Regions from separate parts of the Variovorax sp. 38R genome, predicted to be linked through region 2. Evidence: predicted binding sites of a transcription regulator. Region 2 holds the regulator's gene; the other holds the start of a gene.
What was found. The regulator HrcA, encoded in region 2, represses chaperone genes, less so after heat shock. The targets are predictions, from matches to a motif close to TTAGCACTCNNNNNNNNNGAGTGCTAA.
Positions count from the first base shown of each region.

Region 1 (7,808 bases), 2.3 Mb from region 2:
CCTGCAGCAGGCTCGCGTCGACCGACAGCTCGATGCCCGCAGCGCTGGCGAAGCCGCCCAGCGCGCGGTCGAGCGGACCGGCCGGAATGTTGAAGCTGCGCGCGCCGTCGGCGACCGGGCGCGCCGCCGGCTGGGCCTGCGCGGGCAGCACCACGGCACCGGCCGCGCCGAGCGCCAGGCCCATCACCAGCGCGGCCCGCGCCGAAGCGGCGATGCGGTGGGTCGCGAAGGCCGCGAGGCCAGGGCGTGGCAGCGGCAAGTGACGGATGGCAGCGGGGCGCTGGGGGAGACGGGTCGCCATGGCGGGAGTCCTTTCAGTTCGGAAGATTTCTATGCACTCCCCTGTCTCCCGGGCGAGCGCGGCAAAACCTCAAGCCATGGCGAAAGAAATTTGTAACGACGGCGCGAGGGGCGCCGTCACCGCGCCTGCACCGTCACCCAGTAGCGGGAGCGGTAGGCCAGCGACACCGGCAGCGCGGACGCCAGGTTCTGCAGCGCCCGGTCGGTGTCGTGCAGCGAGAAGACGCCGGTCACACGCAGCGCCGCCACCTCGGGCGCGCAGCGCAGCAGGCCGGGCCGGAAGCGCGCGAGTTCGGCGACGAAGTCGTCCACGCGCATCGCCTCGGCCACCAGCACGCCGCGCGCCCAGGCGGCGGCGCTGTCGGGCGCGGCCTCGGGCGGCTGCGCGCTGTCGGCGAAGAAGACCGTGCGCTCGCCGGCGTCGACGCGCACGGCGTCGGCGGTGGCGCGCGCGGGGCGCACTTCGATCGCGCCCTCGAACACGGCCACATGCGACGACGCCTCGTCCTGGCGCACGGTGAAGCGGGTGCCCAGCGCCTCGACCGTGCCCTCGCGGCTTTGCACGCGCAGCGGGCGGTGCGTGGCGGCCGGGTCGGGCGCGCTCGTCACCAGAATTTCGCCGGCACGCAGCACGATGCGGCGCTCGTGCGCGTCGAAGCGCACGTCGATGGCCGTGGCGGTGGACAGCACGACCCGCGTGCCGTCGGGCAGCGTGATCTCGCGGATCTCGCCCGTGCGCGTGCCGATGTCGGACGCCACCAGCTGCCAGCCGTCGGTGCGGCGCACGGCCGCGGCCAGCCCGCCGACGGCCACGGTCAGGCCGAGCAGCTGCAGCGCGCGGCGGCGCGAGGCCTGCACGCGGCGCGGCGGCGCGGCGCGCAATGCGTGGCTCGCCACGTCGCGCGGTACGCCGTGCAGCTTGTCGTCGAAACCCAGCAGACGGCACCAGGCGCGCTCGTGGTCGGGGTGCTGCGCGCGCCAGCGCTCGCAGGCCGCGCGGTCCTGATCACTAGCCTCGCCCGACCACAGGCGCGCCATCCACTGCGCCCCGCGCTGCACGACGGCGGGGTCGATCGGATTGGCGTCGACGGTTGGGGCGACGGAACTCATGCGTGCATCACTTGGTAGCAGGCCTGCAGGCCGGCCGCGATGTATTTCTCGACCGAGGACACACTCACGCCGAGTTCCTGCGCGATCTCGCGGTAGCTGAGCCCGTCGAGCCGGCACAGCAGCAAGGCAGTGCGGGCCTTGGCCGGCAGGCCTTGCAGGATCGTGTCGAGTTCGAGCAGCGCCTCGAGCGCAAGTGCGCGTTCTTCTTCAGACGGCGCCAGCGCCTCGGGCCCCAGCGCGATCGCTTCCATGTACGCGGCCTCGATCTGGCGGCGCCGGTACAGGTCGATCACCAGCCCGTTGGCGATCTGCGTCAGGTGGCGGCGCGACTCGTCCGGCGGCGGCACCCGGCCCGACGACAGGATGCGCAGGTAGGTGTCGTGCGCAATGTCCGCCGCGTCGAAGGCATTGCCCAGTCGCTTGCGCAGCCAGCCGCGCAGCCACCCATGGTGGTCGCTGTACAGGACTTCGACGGGCTGAGAGGGTGCGACTTCGGTGAACGCCAAGGGTGACCTCTGCCACTTGCGGTGGCGGCACGGGCAAACCATTAATAAGAATGGTTCTCATTTTAGTGCAGCCCGGCGCGCCCCTGTGTCCCCTCGAAAGCACGGTCGTGCGGCAGCCGTTGCGGGCCCTCGCTCTTGAAAGGTCATCGAATGCCCTTATGATTAGCACTCGCTGCTGACGAGTGCTAACAGCCCTCCCATCCAGTCGACAGGTCGCCGGTTTCTCCGGCGTCCGACCACAAACAAACCCGTTTCTTACCCTTCCAGGAGATGCAATGAAACTTCGTCCTTTGGCCGATCGCGTGATCGTCAAGCGTGTTGACAGCGAAACCAAGACCGCCTCTGGCATCGTCATCCCCGACGCAGCCGCCGAAAAGCCCGATCAGGGTGAAGTCCTGGCCGTGGGCCCGGGCAAGCGCAACGACAAGGGCGAACTGGCCGCACTGACCGTCAAGGTCGGCGACCGCGTCCTGTTCGGCAAGTACAGCGGCCAGACCGTCAAGGTCGATGGCGACGAACTGCTCGTGATGAAGGAAGACGACCTGTTCGCAGTCGTCGAGAAGTAATTCTTCTCCTCCTTTCGATCTCATCCAAATTCAATCCATTCGGAGTTAATTCATCATGGCAGCAAAAGACGTAGTCTTCGGCGGAGAAGCCCGCGCACGCATGGTCGAGGGTGTCAACATCCTGGCCAACGCAGTCAAAGTGACCCTGGGCCCCAAGGGCCGCAACGTGGTGCTCGAGCGTTCGTTCGGCGCCCCCACCGTGACCAAGGACGGTGTGTCCGTGGCCAAGGAAATCGAACTCAAGGACAAGCTGCAGAACATGGGCGCCCAGCTCGTGAAGGAAGTGGCCTCCAAGACCAGCGACAACGCTGGTGACGGCACCACGACCGCCACGGTCCTGGCCCAAGCCATCGTTCGCGAAGGTTTCAAGCTGGTGGCTGCCGGCATGAACCCGATGGACCTGAAGCGCGGCATCGACAAGGCTGTCACGGCCCTGGTCGCCGAGCTGAAGAAGGCTTCCAAGCCCACCACCACCTCCAAGGAAATCGCGCAAGTCGGCTCCATCTCGGCCAACAGCGACGAAACCATCGGCAAGCTCATCGCTGACGCGATGGACAAGGTCGGCAAGGAAGGCGTGATCACCGTGGAAGACGGCAAGTCGCTGGACAGCGAACTCGACGTCGTCGAAGGCATGCAGTTCGACCGCGGCTACCTGTCGCCCTACTTCATCAACAACCCCGAGAAGCAATCGGCGCTGTTGGACAACCCCTTCGTGCTGCTGTTCGACAAGAAGATCAGCAACATCCGTGACCTGCTGCCGGTGCTGGAGCAAGTCGCCAAGGCTGGCCGTCCGCTGCTGATCATTGCCGAAGAAGTCGAAGGCGAAGCCCTGGCTACGCTGGTCGTGAACACGATCCGCGGCATCCTGAAGGTCGTGGCTGTCAAGGCTCCTGGCTTCGGCGACCGCCGCAAGGCCATGCTGGAAGACATCGCCATCCTGACGGGCGGCAAGGTCATCGCTGAAGAAGTGGGCCTGACGCTCGAAAAGGTGACGCTGGCCGACCTGGGTCAAGCCAAGCGCATCGAAGTGGGCAAGGAAAACACGATCATCATCGACGGCGCTGGCGCTGCGGGTGACATCGAAGCCCGCGTGAAGCAAGTGCGCGTTCAGATCGAAGAAGCGACCAGCGACTACGACCGTGAAAAGCTGCAAGAGCGCGTGGCCAAGCTGGCCGGCGGCGTTGCAGTGATCAAGGTTGGCGCTGCCACCGAAGTCGAAATGAAGGAAAAGAAGGCTCGCGTCGAAGACGCCCTGCACGCCACCCGCGCTGCAGTGGAAGAAGGCGTTGTGGCTGGCGGCGGCGTGGCTCTGCTGCGTGCCAAGCAAGCTGTGGGCGACTCGGTCAAGGGCGACAACGCCGACCAGGAAGCCGGCATCAAGCTGGTGCTGAAGGCCATCGAAGCCCCCCTGCGCGAAATCGTGAACAACGCCGGCGGCGAAGCCTCGGTGGTGGTGAACGCTGTGTTGGCCGGCAAGGGCAACTACGGCTTCAACGCTGCGAACGACACGTACGGCGACATGCTCGAGCTGGGCATCCTGGACCCGACGAAGGTCACCCGCACTGCACTGCAGAACGCCGCTTCGGTGTCCTCGCTGCTGCTGACGACCGAAGCCATGATCGCTGACGCTCCGAAGGACGAGTCGGGCGCCGGCGGCGGCATGCCTGACATGGGTGGCATGGGCGGCATGGGCGGCATGGGCATGTAATGCCCGGCTGAGCTCTGCTCACCAAACGAAAGGGCCGCGCAAGCGGCCCTTTTTCATTGCGCGCGACGTTTATCGAAACTGATCGCGCAGCGCCATGTAGAGCACCTGAAAACGCGCATGCCGCGTCTTGTGCCCACTGGCCCCTTCGGCTGAGGGCACCAGCGTCTGCTTCACCGGCGGCAGCGTGCACACGTCGGCCACCGCACCCCCATCGGCCAGCCACGCCAACCGCGCCGCACCGAGCGCACCGCCCGTCTCGCTGCCAGCGTAGAGCGTGAGCTCCACCTGGAAGATGTCGGCCAGCAACTGCCCCCACCAGACACTGCGCGCACCGCCACCCACGAGCGCGACTTCGCGCAGCGGCATGTCGGCCGGCAAGCGCAGCGTGTCGAAGCCATCACGAAGACCAAAGCTCACGCCCTCGACCACGGCATAGGCGATCTCTGCGGGGCCGTGGGCATGCGTGAGGCCGAAGAGCACGCCTTGCGCATTCGGGTTGTTGTGCGGCGACCGTTCGCCCGACAGATACGGCAGGAACAGCGGGCAGCGCGCCCGATCCGTCAACGCAACCGATGCCGCCGCTTCGAGCAACGCCGCCTCGTCGACGAACTTGAAGGTCTTCGCCGCCCAACTCACCGCACTCGCGGCCGAGAGCATCACCGACATCTGGTGCCAGCGCTTGGGCAGCGCATGGCAGAAGGCGTGCATCGCCTGCGCGGGGTTCGGCAGGAAACGGTCGGTCGAGACGAACACCACGCCCGAGGTGCCGAGCGAGACAAAACCCTGCCCCGGCTCGACGAGCCCCATGCCGACTGCGCTGGCGGCGTTGTCGCCCGCGCCGCCGGCGATCTTCACGCCATCGCGCAAGCCCCAGCGCGCCGCGAGTTCAGGCTTGAGCAGCGCGGAGACTTCGCTGCCTTCGACCAGCCGCGGCATGTGATCGCGCGTGAGCCCCGTGGCAGCAAGCAGTTCGTCGGACCAGTCGCGCGCGCCCACGTCGAGCCAGAGCGTGCCGGCCGCATCGGACATCTCGCTGACCGCCTCGCCGCTGAGCATGAAGCGCAGCCAGTCTTTCGGCAGCAGCACGCGCGCGACGCGGGCGAAGACCTCGGGCTCGTGCTCGCGCACCCACAGCAGCTTGGGCGCGGTGAAGCCGGGCATCGCGAGGTTGCCCGCGATCTCGCCCAGGCGCGGCACGGCGCGCGTGAGCGCCTCGCACTGCGTGCCGCTGCGGCCGTCGTTCCAGAGGATGGCCGGGCGCAGCACCTCACCCGCTGCGTCGAGCAGCGTGGCGCCGTGCATCTGGCCCGACAGGCCGATGGCGCGCACCTGCGACAGCGCCTCGGCATGCGCCGTGCGCAGTTCGGTCATGACCGTGTCGAGCGCCTGCCACCATTGGGCGGGCGCCTGTTCCGACCACAGTGGTTGCGGCCGATCGACCGTGAGCGGCGCGCGTGCCACGCCGACGATGCGGTGATCGTCCGCGAGCAACAATGCCTTGAGCTCGGACGTGCCGAGGTCGAGTCCCAGATACAAGATGGTCTCCCTGATGGCGCCTTCGGAGCGGGCGCGTTCGCCTTGAAAGAAGTCAGCCGAAGCGCGTGTCGGCCTGGCGCCTGAATTCGCTCGGCGTCATGCCCTTGATTTCAAGGAAGCGCCGGTTGAAGTTCGCCACGTTGTTGAAGCCCACCTGGTAGCAGATGTCGGTCACGTAGTGATCGGTCTGCATGAGCAGGTGGCAGGCGCTGTTGATGCGCACGCGGTTCACGAAGTCGGTGAAGCTGTTGCCGGTCGAGCGGCGGAAGAAGCGACTGAAGCGGCTCTCGCTCATGCCCAGCTCGGCGGCCACGTCCGACATCGAGATCGAGTCGGTCATGTTGTTGGTGATGCGGTTCACGATGTCATTGATCTGGTCGACCTGCGCATCGCCGTCGCTGCCCTGCACGCCCTGCATCTGCACGCTCGACAGCAGCCGATAGTCGGTGCACTGCGCCAGGTCGGCCATGAACTCGCAGAACAGCCCCAGGCGCCGCACGCCGCGCGCCGCCTTGATGGCGTCCCAGTGCGCGAGCGCCTGTTCCGACATACCGAAGAACTCGATGCCGTGGCGCGCGCGGTCGAGCAGCGGCATCACGTCGCGCAGTTCGGGAATCTCGGCGGCCGCGCGCTCGATGGGCTCGTGGCGGAACTGGATCACGCGGTCGCGCCCGGCCGCGCCTTCTTCGGGCACGTCGAGCGAGATCCAGTTGTGCGGCAGGCGCGGTCCGCACAGCACGAGATGCCCGGGCTGGAACGGCCCGATCCAGTCGCCGATGAAGGCCTTGCCCGAGGTCTCGGTGATCAGGTGCAGCTCGTAGTCTTCGTGGAAGTGCCAACGCACCAGCGGACTCGGGAAGCCGTGCGCGAGGCAGCGCACCAGGCCGGTTTCTTCCGGGGCCTCGTAGCCCAATGAAGGAGAGCGCGCGAAATCGCGCTCCAGTTCGGGCTGGCGTTGGCGAGGGATCGCGCGTTTGCGGGTGGTCGTTGTCATGGCAGCACGGATCGATCAGGGCCGGGAAGCGACGGCCTCATTGTCTTCCTGCGAAAGCGCCGTGTGAACGGCTTCCAGCGTCGGTGGATCGGCGCCCTCGCGGGTGCAGTTCAGGGCCGCTGCGGTGGCGGCAAAGCGCATCACGGCGCGCCAGGCGTCGTCGCCGAGTTCGGCCAGTTGCGCCGGATGCTCCACGCCATGGGCCAGCAGCGCCACGGACAGCCCGGCGGTGAAGGTGTCGCCCGCGCCGATGGTGTCGACCACCTCGACGCGCGGCGCGGCCACGGTGAGCGGGGCGCTGCCGGTGCGCCACAGCGTGGCGCCAGCACCGCCGCGCGTGACAACGACGGCGCGCGCGCCGGCCGTGAGGCACTCGGCCGCGAGCGCATCGACGGGCCGCCCGGGGGCGAGCAGCTGAGCATCCTCGTCGCTGAGCTTGACGAGGTCGGCCATGGCGAACCACTCGGTGACACGGGCGCGGTAGGCGGCCATGTTCGGGATCAGGCTCGGCCGCACGTTGGGGTCGAACACGATCACGCAGCGCCCGGTATGGGCCGCCACGAGGTCGGTGATGCGCGACGACGCCGGCTCCTGCAGCAGCGAGATCGAGCCGAAGTGCAGAAAGCGGCATTCCGCAGGCAGCTGCGGCAGCGGCTCGGGCGCCCAGGTCGCGTCGGCACTGCCGCGTGTGTAGAAGGCGTAGCGGTTGGTCTGCGGCGTGCGCTCGACAAAGGCCAGCGTCGACGGCGCATCGCTGCGCAGGATGAGACGGGTGTCGACGCCGTTGCGTTCGAGAAAGGCCATCAGCCGTTCGCCGAACAGGTCGGTCGAGAGCTGCGTGAGAAAACCGGTCGGCTGCCCAAGCCGCGCGCAGGCCACGGCCGTGTTGAGCGGCGAGCCGCCCTCGTGGCCCAGGAACGCCAGCGAACCCCCTTCGCCGGCGGTGAAATCGATCAGGGCCTCGCCCGTGAGTGCAATGCGCATGGTGTGTTTATTTTGTTCTTCTGTCAGGGCAAGGCCCGGGCGTCGGCCAGGAAACCCGCTTCGGCAGCCAGGGTGGCGGGATGGTCGAGCAGCTCGGCAAAGAG
Region 1 is NZ_CP062121.1:893,216-901,023, reverse strand. Features, by position in the region: gene IG196_RS04000 (TonB-dependent siderophore receptor) at 1-301, opposite strand, end outside; gene IG196_RS03995 (FecR domain-containing protein) at 418-1,410, opposite strand; gene IG196_RS03990 (sigma-70 family RNA polymerase sigma factor) at 1,407-1,958, opposite strand; gene IG196_RS03985 (co-chaperone GroES) at 2,192-2,482, shown strand; gene groL (chaperonin GroEL) at 2,538-4,190, shown strand; gene xylB (xylulokinase) at 4,260-5,726, opposite strand; gene IG196_RS03970 (AraC family transcriptional regulator) at 5,779-6,720, opposite strand; gene IG196_RS03965 (carbohydrate kinase family protein) at 6,736-7,704, opposite strand; gene IG196_RS03960 (transaldolase family protein) at 7,728-7,808, opposite strand, start outside.
Region 1: a site for HrcA is predicted at 2,079-2,105, ahead of IG196_RS03985 (co-chaperone GroES). Genes of this name have one in related genera too.

Region 2 (7,808 bases):
TCGATGCGCTGCGTAACAACCTGCGCGAAGTGCAGGCGACGACGGCCGAGATCCAGTCGATGCTGCACGCCACCTTCCGCCAGCTCAACGCCGAGCAGGGCTTCACGCTGCAAGCGCCGGCCGAGCCCGACCTGAGCGGCTTCGAGCAGGAGCTGGGCCAGATCGAGCGCAGCCACATCCACTACCTGGGCGTGGGCAACCTGATCAAGCTCGCGCAGGCCGACTTCTGCGACAAGCTGGTGCGTGCGCTGGCCAGCCGGCTGCGGCTCGTCAACGAAGCCGCCATGACCGAGGTCGAGCGCTGGAGCAAGGGTGCGAGCGCGCAGATCGATGCGCAGCTCAAGGAACGCCGCCGCAATTTCAGCAAGCGCATCGAGGCGATCGAACGCATCCAGAACGCCGCGGGCAGCCTTGACGACCGGTTGGCCGAGATCGCCGCGCAAGAGAGCCACCTGGCTGCGCTGCAGGAGCGGCTGCACGAGTTCACCTCGCTGATCGCGCAGCACGGCAGCCAGCCGCCTGTTGCGACCGCTGCCATCGCGGACGAGCAACTGCGTGCGGCCTGAGCGCGCCGCCGCGCGGGCGGCCGTCTCCCCATCCCCGTCGCTGCCCCCCGATTTCGCCGCACAGATCGTGCGCTGGCAGCGCAGCCACGGGCGCAGCGAACTGCCGTGGCAGAACACGCGCGATCCGTACCGCGTCTGGCTTTCGGAGGTGATGCTCCAGCAGACCCAGGTCACGACTGTGCTCGGTTACTTCGCGCGCTTTCTCGAGCGCTTTCCCGACGTGGCCGCGCTGGCCGCCGGCACCGAGGACGAGGTGTTCGGCCTGTGGAGCGGGCTGGGCTACTACAGCCGCGCGCGCAACATGCACCGCTGCGCGCAGGAGGTGGTCGCGCGCTTCGGTGGCGCCTTTCCGCACACCGCCGCCGAGCTCGTGACCTTGCCAGGCATCGGGCGCTCCACCGCTGCGGCGATTGCGGCTTTCTGTTTCGGCGAGCGCGTGGCCATCCTCGACGGCAACGTGAAGCGCGTGCTGACGCGCGTGCTCGGTTTCGACGGCGACATGTCGTCGTCAGCGCAGGAGCGCGCGCTGTGGGACCTCGCCACGCAGCTGCTGCCGCCGGACGGCCAGCGCGAGGCGGTGGCGCACTACACGCAGGGCCTGATGGACCTGGGCGCCACGGTCTGCCTGCCGCGCAAGCCCAGCTGCATGATCTGCCCGGTGAACGCGAGTTGCGTCGGCCTGCGCCAGGGCACGCCTGAGCGTTATCCGGTGAAGACGCGCAAGCTCAAGCGCAGCGCCCAGTCGCTGTGGGTGCTGCTGGCGCGCGACGCCCAAGGGCGCGTGTGGCTGGAGAAGCGACCGGCCAAGGGCATCTGGGCGGGGCTGCATTGCCTGCCCGTGTTCGACAGCCACGACGATCTGCTCGCGGCCCTGCCGGCAGGCGCGGCGCATGACGCGCAGGAGCTACCACCCTTCGTGCACGTGCTGACCCACAAGGACCTGCACCTGCATCCCGTGCTGCTCCAAGACGTCCAGCCGCAAGGCGAGGGCGCGCGCTGGGTCGAGGCGCAGGAGTGGAGCCGGCTGGGGCTGCCCGCCCCGATGCGCAAGTTGCTGGAAGCCGCCGAGGCCTGAAAGGCACCCGGCGGTAGGCCGGCTTCGCCGCCGTCAGGCGTCGAGTTCGCGGTGGCGCTTGAGCGCGCCCCAGCGGGCACCGAAGGCGCGCGCCAGCTGCTCGACCAGGAACACCGACCGGTGCTGCCCGCCCGTGCAGCCGATGGCCACCGTCACGTAGCTGCGGTGGTCGCGCGCCAGTGCATCGAGCCAGTGCGTCAGGAACTGCTCGATGTCGTCGAACATGCGTGCCACGTCGTCGTGCTCGCGCAGCCATTCGATCACTGGCTCGTCGCGACCCGTCAGCGCGCGCAGCGCCGGCACATAGTGCGGGTTGGGCAGCATGCGCACGTCGAACACGTAATCGGCATCGAGCGGCACGCCGCGCTTGAAGGCAAACGACTCGAACACCAGCGTTAGCGCGTTCTGCGGCGCGGAGATCAGCCCCTTGATGTAGCTCTGAAGCTGCGCGGGGCGGATGAGGCTGGTGTCGATCACGTCGGCGCCGTCGCGCAGGTCGGCCAGCAGCTCGCGTTCGAGTTCGATGGCCTGCACCAGCACGCGGTGCTGCTCGGGCACGTCGGTGCGGCTTTCCTGGCGCGAGAGCGGATGGCGGCGGCGGGTTTCCGAATAGCGGCGCAGCAGTGCATCGGTGGTTGCGTCGAGGAACAGCGAGCGCAGCGAGACGCCATCGGCGCGCAGTGCTTCGAGTTGCTGCGGCACGATCGGCAGCGACACGCCGCTGCGCACGTCCATCGCAATTGCCACGCGCGTGGCTTGCTGCTCGTGTTGCAGCGCGATGAAAGCGGTGAGCAGCTCGGGCGGCAGGTTGTCGACGCAGTAGTAGCCGGCGTCTTCCAGCGCGTGCAGCGCCACCGACTTGCCGGAGCCCGACATGCCGGTGATGAGGACGAGGTCGAGATTCATGGCCGTCATGGGGCGGTCGCCGGCGTCTTGTGGCCGAGCATTTCGCGCGCGTGGGCCAGCGAGGTGGCCGACACCTTTTCACCGCCGAGCATGCGGGCGATTTCGCGGGCGCGGTCGTTGGCCGCCAGGCGCGACACACCGCTTTCGGTGCGCGGGCCGTCCGCGCCGGTCGCCGTCGTCTGGCGCTTGGCGACCACGAGGTGGTGGTCGGCGCAGGCCGCCACTTGCGGAAGATGGGTCACGGCGAGCACCTGGCGATCGCGGCCGAGTTGCTTCATGAGGCGACCCACGGTCTCGGCGACGGCACCGCCGACGCCTGCATCGACCTCGTCGAAGATCAGTGTCTGCGCGGCGCCCAGTTCGCTGGTCGTCACGGCTATGGCCAGCGCGATGCGCGAGAGCTCACCGCCCGAAGCCACCTTGCCGATGGCGCGCGGCGTGCTGCCGGCGTGGCCTGCCACCAGGAACGAAATTTCTTCGAGGCCGGCGCGGCCGGGCTGTGCCAGCGGCTGCAGTTCGACGTCGAAACGCCCGCCCTGCATGCCCAGGTCCTGCATCGCCTGCGTGACGGCTTGGGCCAGGCGCGGCGCGGCTTGCTTGCGGATCTTGCCGAGGGCCTTGGCTTCCTTCATGTAGGCCTGCTGCGTGTTCTGCTCGGCGCGTTCCAGGCCTTCGAGGTCGCTTTGCGCGTCGAGCGCCTGCAGCTCTGCCTGCCAGCCGGCCAGCAGCGCGGGCAGCTCGGCGGGCGTACGTTTGTAGCGGCGCGCGAGCGACATCCACAGGCCCATGCGTTCGTCGAGTTCGGCGAGGGTCTTCGGATCGGTGTCGGCGTCGCGCAGGTAGCCGTGCAGCGAGTGGGCCGCGTCCGAGGCCTGCGCCACGCAGGAAGCCAGCACCTCGCCCAATGTGCGGAATTCGGGCTCGATGTGCTCGCAGTTCTGCAGCAGCGTCGCGGCGCGGGTGAGGGCGGCGAGGGCGCCGTTGTCGTCGTCTTCGAGCGCCTGGCTCGCGCCCTGGGCCGCGTCGATGAGCGCCTGCGCGTTCGAGATGCGCGAATGGTGGGCCGAGAGTTCGTCCCACTCGTCGGCGCCTGGCGCCAGCTTCGCGACTTCGGAGATCTGCCACTGCAGCCGCTCGCGCTCGCGCTGCAGCGAGTCTTGCGCCGAGCGTGCGTGCTCGAGCGCCGAAAGCGCCTGCCGCCAGCTGTGCCAGGCCGCGTCGAGCGCGTCGGTGCGCGCGCCCGCGTAGGCGTCGAGCAGGCCGCGCACGGCCTCGGGGCGGGTCAGGCTCTGCCAAGCGTGCTGGCCGTGGATGTCGAGCAGGCGGTCGCCGAGTTCGCGCAACTGCGTGGCGGTGGCGGGACTGCCGTTGATCCAGCCGCGGCTGCGTCCCTGCAGGTCGACCGTGCGGCGCAGCAGCAGGCCGTCGCCGACCTCGAAACCGCCTTCGTCGAGCCAGTCGGCCAGGGCCGGGTCGGCATCGAACTCGGCGCTCACGTCGAGCCGCTCGGCGCCTTCGCGCACGGCACCGGCGTCGGCGCGGTTGCCCAGCGCCAGCTGCAGCGCGTCGATCAGGATGGACTTGCCGGCGCCGGTTTCCCCGGTCAGCACCGTGAAGCCGGCCGACAGATCGAGTTCAAGGGACCGCACGATCACGAAGTCGCGCAGTGCGATGCGTCGCAAAGCCATCTCAGTTCGTCCTCAAGCGGGGGGCATGGTCCTTCATTCAGGAGCCCCCTTCGTTCCAATGGAGTTTTTTCCGCAGCGTGTCGAAGTAGCTCCAGCCGCGCGGATGCAGGAAGCGCACCCGGAAGTCGGAGCGGCGCACCACCACGCGGTCGCCGATGGCGAGCGAGGCGAGCGACTGCATGTCGAAATTGGCGCTGGCGTCGCGCCCGCTCACCAGCTCGATCACGATCTCGTCGGCATCGGGTAGCAGCACGGGGCGGTTCGACAGCGTGTGCGGCGCGATCGGCACCATCACCCAGCCCGGCACCGCCGGATGCAGCAGCGGCCCGCCGGCCGACAGCGCGTAGGCCGTCGAGCCCGTGGGCGACGCGATGATCAGCCCGTCGGCGCGCTGGTTGGCCACGAAATGCCGGCCCACCGACACGCGCATCTCGACCATCCCCGAGGTGGCGCCGCGGTTGACCACCACGTCGTTCATCGCGAGCGCGTCGAACACCACGGCCTCGTCGCGGATCACCTGCGCGTGCATCAGGCTGCGGTGGTCTTCTTCGTATTCGCCGGCCAGCATCGGGATCAGTGTGGCCTGGTAGTTGTCGAGCGGGATGTCGGTGATGAAGCCGAGCCGGCCGCGGTTGATGCCGATCAGCGGGATGCCGTAGCACGCGAGCTGCCGGCCGATGCCGAGCATGGTGCCGTCACCGCCGACCACGAGCCCGAGGTCGCAGCGCTGGCCGATTTCTTCGACCGACAGCGCCTGGTAGCGCGGGTGCGGTGGCGCGTCGGTGTCCTCGCAGGACGAGCGTTCCACGAACACCGTGCAACCCTGCGATTCGAGGAAGGCGCCAATGCCCTCCATCACGCCGTCGCGCGCATCGGCTTGCGCCCGGGCGCCGGAAGCCTGGTATTTGCCGATCAGGGCGACGTGACGAAAGCGAGAGGTCATAGCTAACAAATTACAACACTAAAATCTTGCAATGCTGGACGACCGTGCCAAGTTGCTGTTGAAGACGCTGGTCGAGCGTTACATCGCCGATGGGCAACCCGTCGGATCACGCACGCTCTCGCGTTCGGCGGGGCTGGATCTCTCACCCGCGACCATCCGCAACGTCATGTCCGACCTCGAGGCGCTGGGGCTCATTGCAAGCCCTCATACCTCGGCCGGACGCGTGCCGACCACGCGCGGCTACCGGCTCTTCGTCGACACCATGCTGACCGCGCAGCGCGAGCAGATGAGCACGCCGAGCCTGGCGGCCGACCAGCCGCAGAAGGTGATCGCCAACGCCGCCCACCTGCTGTCGAACCTGTCTCAGTTCGTCGGCGTCGTGATGGCGCCGCGGCGCGCCTCGGTGTTCAAGCAGATCGAATTCTTGCGCCTCTCGGAGCGGCGGCTGCTGGTGATCATCGTGTCGCCCGACGGTGACGTGCAGAACCGCGTGATCTTTCCGGAGTCCGACTACTCGCAGTCGCAGCTGGTCGAGGCCTCGAACTACATCAATGCGCACTTCGCGGGCCTGACGATCGAGCAGGTGCGCGACCGGCTCCAGTCCGAGGTCGAAAAGCTGCGCGGTGAAATCGCCGCGCTGATGCAGGCCGCGGTGCAGGTCAGCTCCGAGGTGCTCACCGATGCCAAGGCGGACGACGTCGTGATTTCCGGCGAGCGCAACCTGCTGTCGGTGACCGATTTCTCCAGCGACATGGGACAGCTGCGGCGCGCCTTCGATCTTTTCGAGGAGAAGGCGCAGCTGATGCGGCTGCTCGACGTGTCGAGCAAGGCCGAGGGCGTGCGCATCTTCATCGGCGGCGAAAGCCAGGTCGTGCCCTTTGAGGAGCTGTCGATCGTCAGCGCCAATTACGAGGTCGACGGCCAGGTGGTCGGCACGCTGGGCGTGATCGGCCCGACCCGCATGCCGTACGACCGCATGATCCAGATCGTCGACATCACGTCGCGGCTGGTGAGCAACGCGCTGAGCTACCGCAAGTAGGTGGCCGCGCGCCGCGCATAGAATCGGGCCCGCGTGGGCCGTTAGCTCAGTTGGTTAGAGCAGCGGACTCATAATCCGTTGGTCGAGTGTTCAAGCCACTCACGGCCTACCACCACATTCCCCCTCTGTAGACACTCCGACGAAGGCCGCAGCATGCGGCCTTTTTCTTTGCCTGTGTGGGCGCGCGAGCGGCGCTCACGGCCGCCGCCGATTTCACCTACGGCGAACACAGGATTGCTTCAGGTTGCAACGCAACATCGAAGGCAGAATGCACCATTTGGGTGCAAATGTAACCAGCCGGGCGATCCCCCGTGCGCGTCGTACCGCACCGCGATTCCCGATGGCCATGACCACCCCTTTCAAGCTTCTGCTTTCGATAGCCTTGCTCGCGCTCGCTGCATGCGGCGCCAAGCAGGCTCCCACCACCGATGACGCGCCGCCCGAAGTCGGCGTGGTCGTCCTGCACGCCAGCGATGTGGCCGTGCACACCGAGCTCTCGGGCCGCACGGCCGCTTACCGCGTCTCCGAGGTGCGGCCGCAGGTCAACGGCATCGTGCGCAAGCGGCTGTTCGAAGAGGGCGGCATGGTCCGCGCGGGGCAGGTGCTGTACGAGATCGAGCCTGGCCCGTTCGAGGCCGCGCACGAGCAGGCGCAAGCCGCGCTGGCCACTTCGCAGGCCACCATCGCCAGCCTGCGCGGCAAGGCCGATCGCTTCGGCGAACTGGTCAAGGCCAATGCGGTGAGCAGGCAGGAACACGAAGAGGCGCAGGCCGCGCTGGTGCAGGCGCAAGCCGGCGTGAAGGCCGCGCAGGCGGCTGTGAAGGCGGCGCGCATCAACCTCGACTTCACGCGCATCACCGCGCCCATCGCGGGACGCATCGGCCGCTCTGGCGTGACCGAAGGCGCGCTCGTGGCGCCGGGCCAGGCGATGGCGCTGGCCACGATTCAGCGGCTCGACCCGATCTATGTCGACGTGGTGCAGTCGAGCCTGGAGCTGACGAAGCTCAAGCGCCGCTTCATCTCGGGTGACATGGCGCCGGCCAGCACCAAGGTGAGCCTGCGCATGGAAGACGGCCTGCCTTACCCGCATGCCGGCACGCTGAAGTTTTCCGAAGTGAGCGTCGATGCGGCCACCGGCTCGGTCACGCTGCGCGCGGAATTTCCGAACCCGCAAGGGCTGCTGCTGCCCGGCATGTACGTGCGTGCGCAGGTCGAGTCCGGCGTGGAGCGGCAGGCCGTCCTGGCACCGCAGCGCGGCGTGGCCCGCAACGAGAAGGGCGAGCCGACCGCGATGGTGGTGGGGGCCGACAACAAGGTCGAGCTGCGCGCACTCGAAGTGCGCAGCAGCGAGGGCGAGCACTGGGTCGTGACCCAGGGCCTGCGCGAGGGCGACCGCCTCGTGGTCGACGGTCTGCAACGCGCGCGCCCCGGCGAAAAAGTGAAGCCGGTGCCGGTGTCCACGGCGGGCGCAACGTCTGCCGCCGCGCCTTCGCCGGCCGATTGAGAAACGACAAGACATTCCGTGATCGCCAATTTCTTCATCCAGCGGCCCGTCTTCGCCTGGGTCATTGCCATCCTCATCATGCTGGCC
Region 2 is NZ_CP062121.1:5,474,936-5,482,743, reverse strand. Features, by position in the region: gene IG196_RS25405 (dynamin family protein) at 1-566, shown strand, start outside; gene mutY (A/G-specific adenine glycosylase) at 607-1,641, shown strand; gene rapZ (RNase adapter RapZ) at 1,675-2,547, opposite strand; gene recN (DNA repair protein RecN) at 2,553-4,235, opposite strand; gene IG196_RS25385 (NAD kinase) at 4,273-5,178, opposite strand; gene hrcA (heat-inducible transcriptional repressor HrcA) at 5,210-6,217, shown strand; tRNA gene IG196_RS25375 (tRNA-Ile) at 6,253-6,329, shown strand; gene IG196_RS25370 (efflux RND transporter periplasmic adaptor subunit) at 6,564-7,721, shown strand; gene IG196_RS25365 (efflux RND transporter permease subunit) at 7,740-7,808, shown strand, end outside.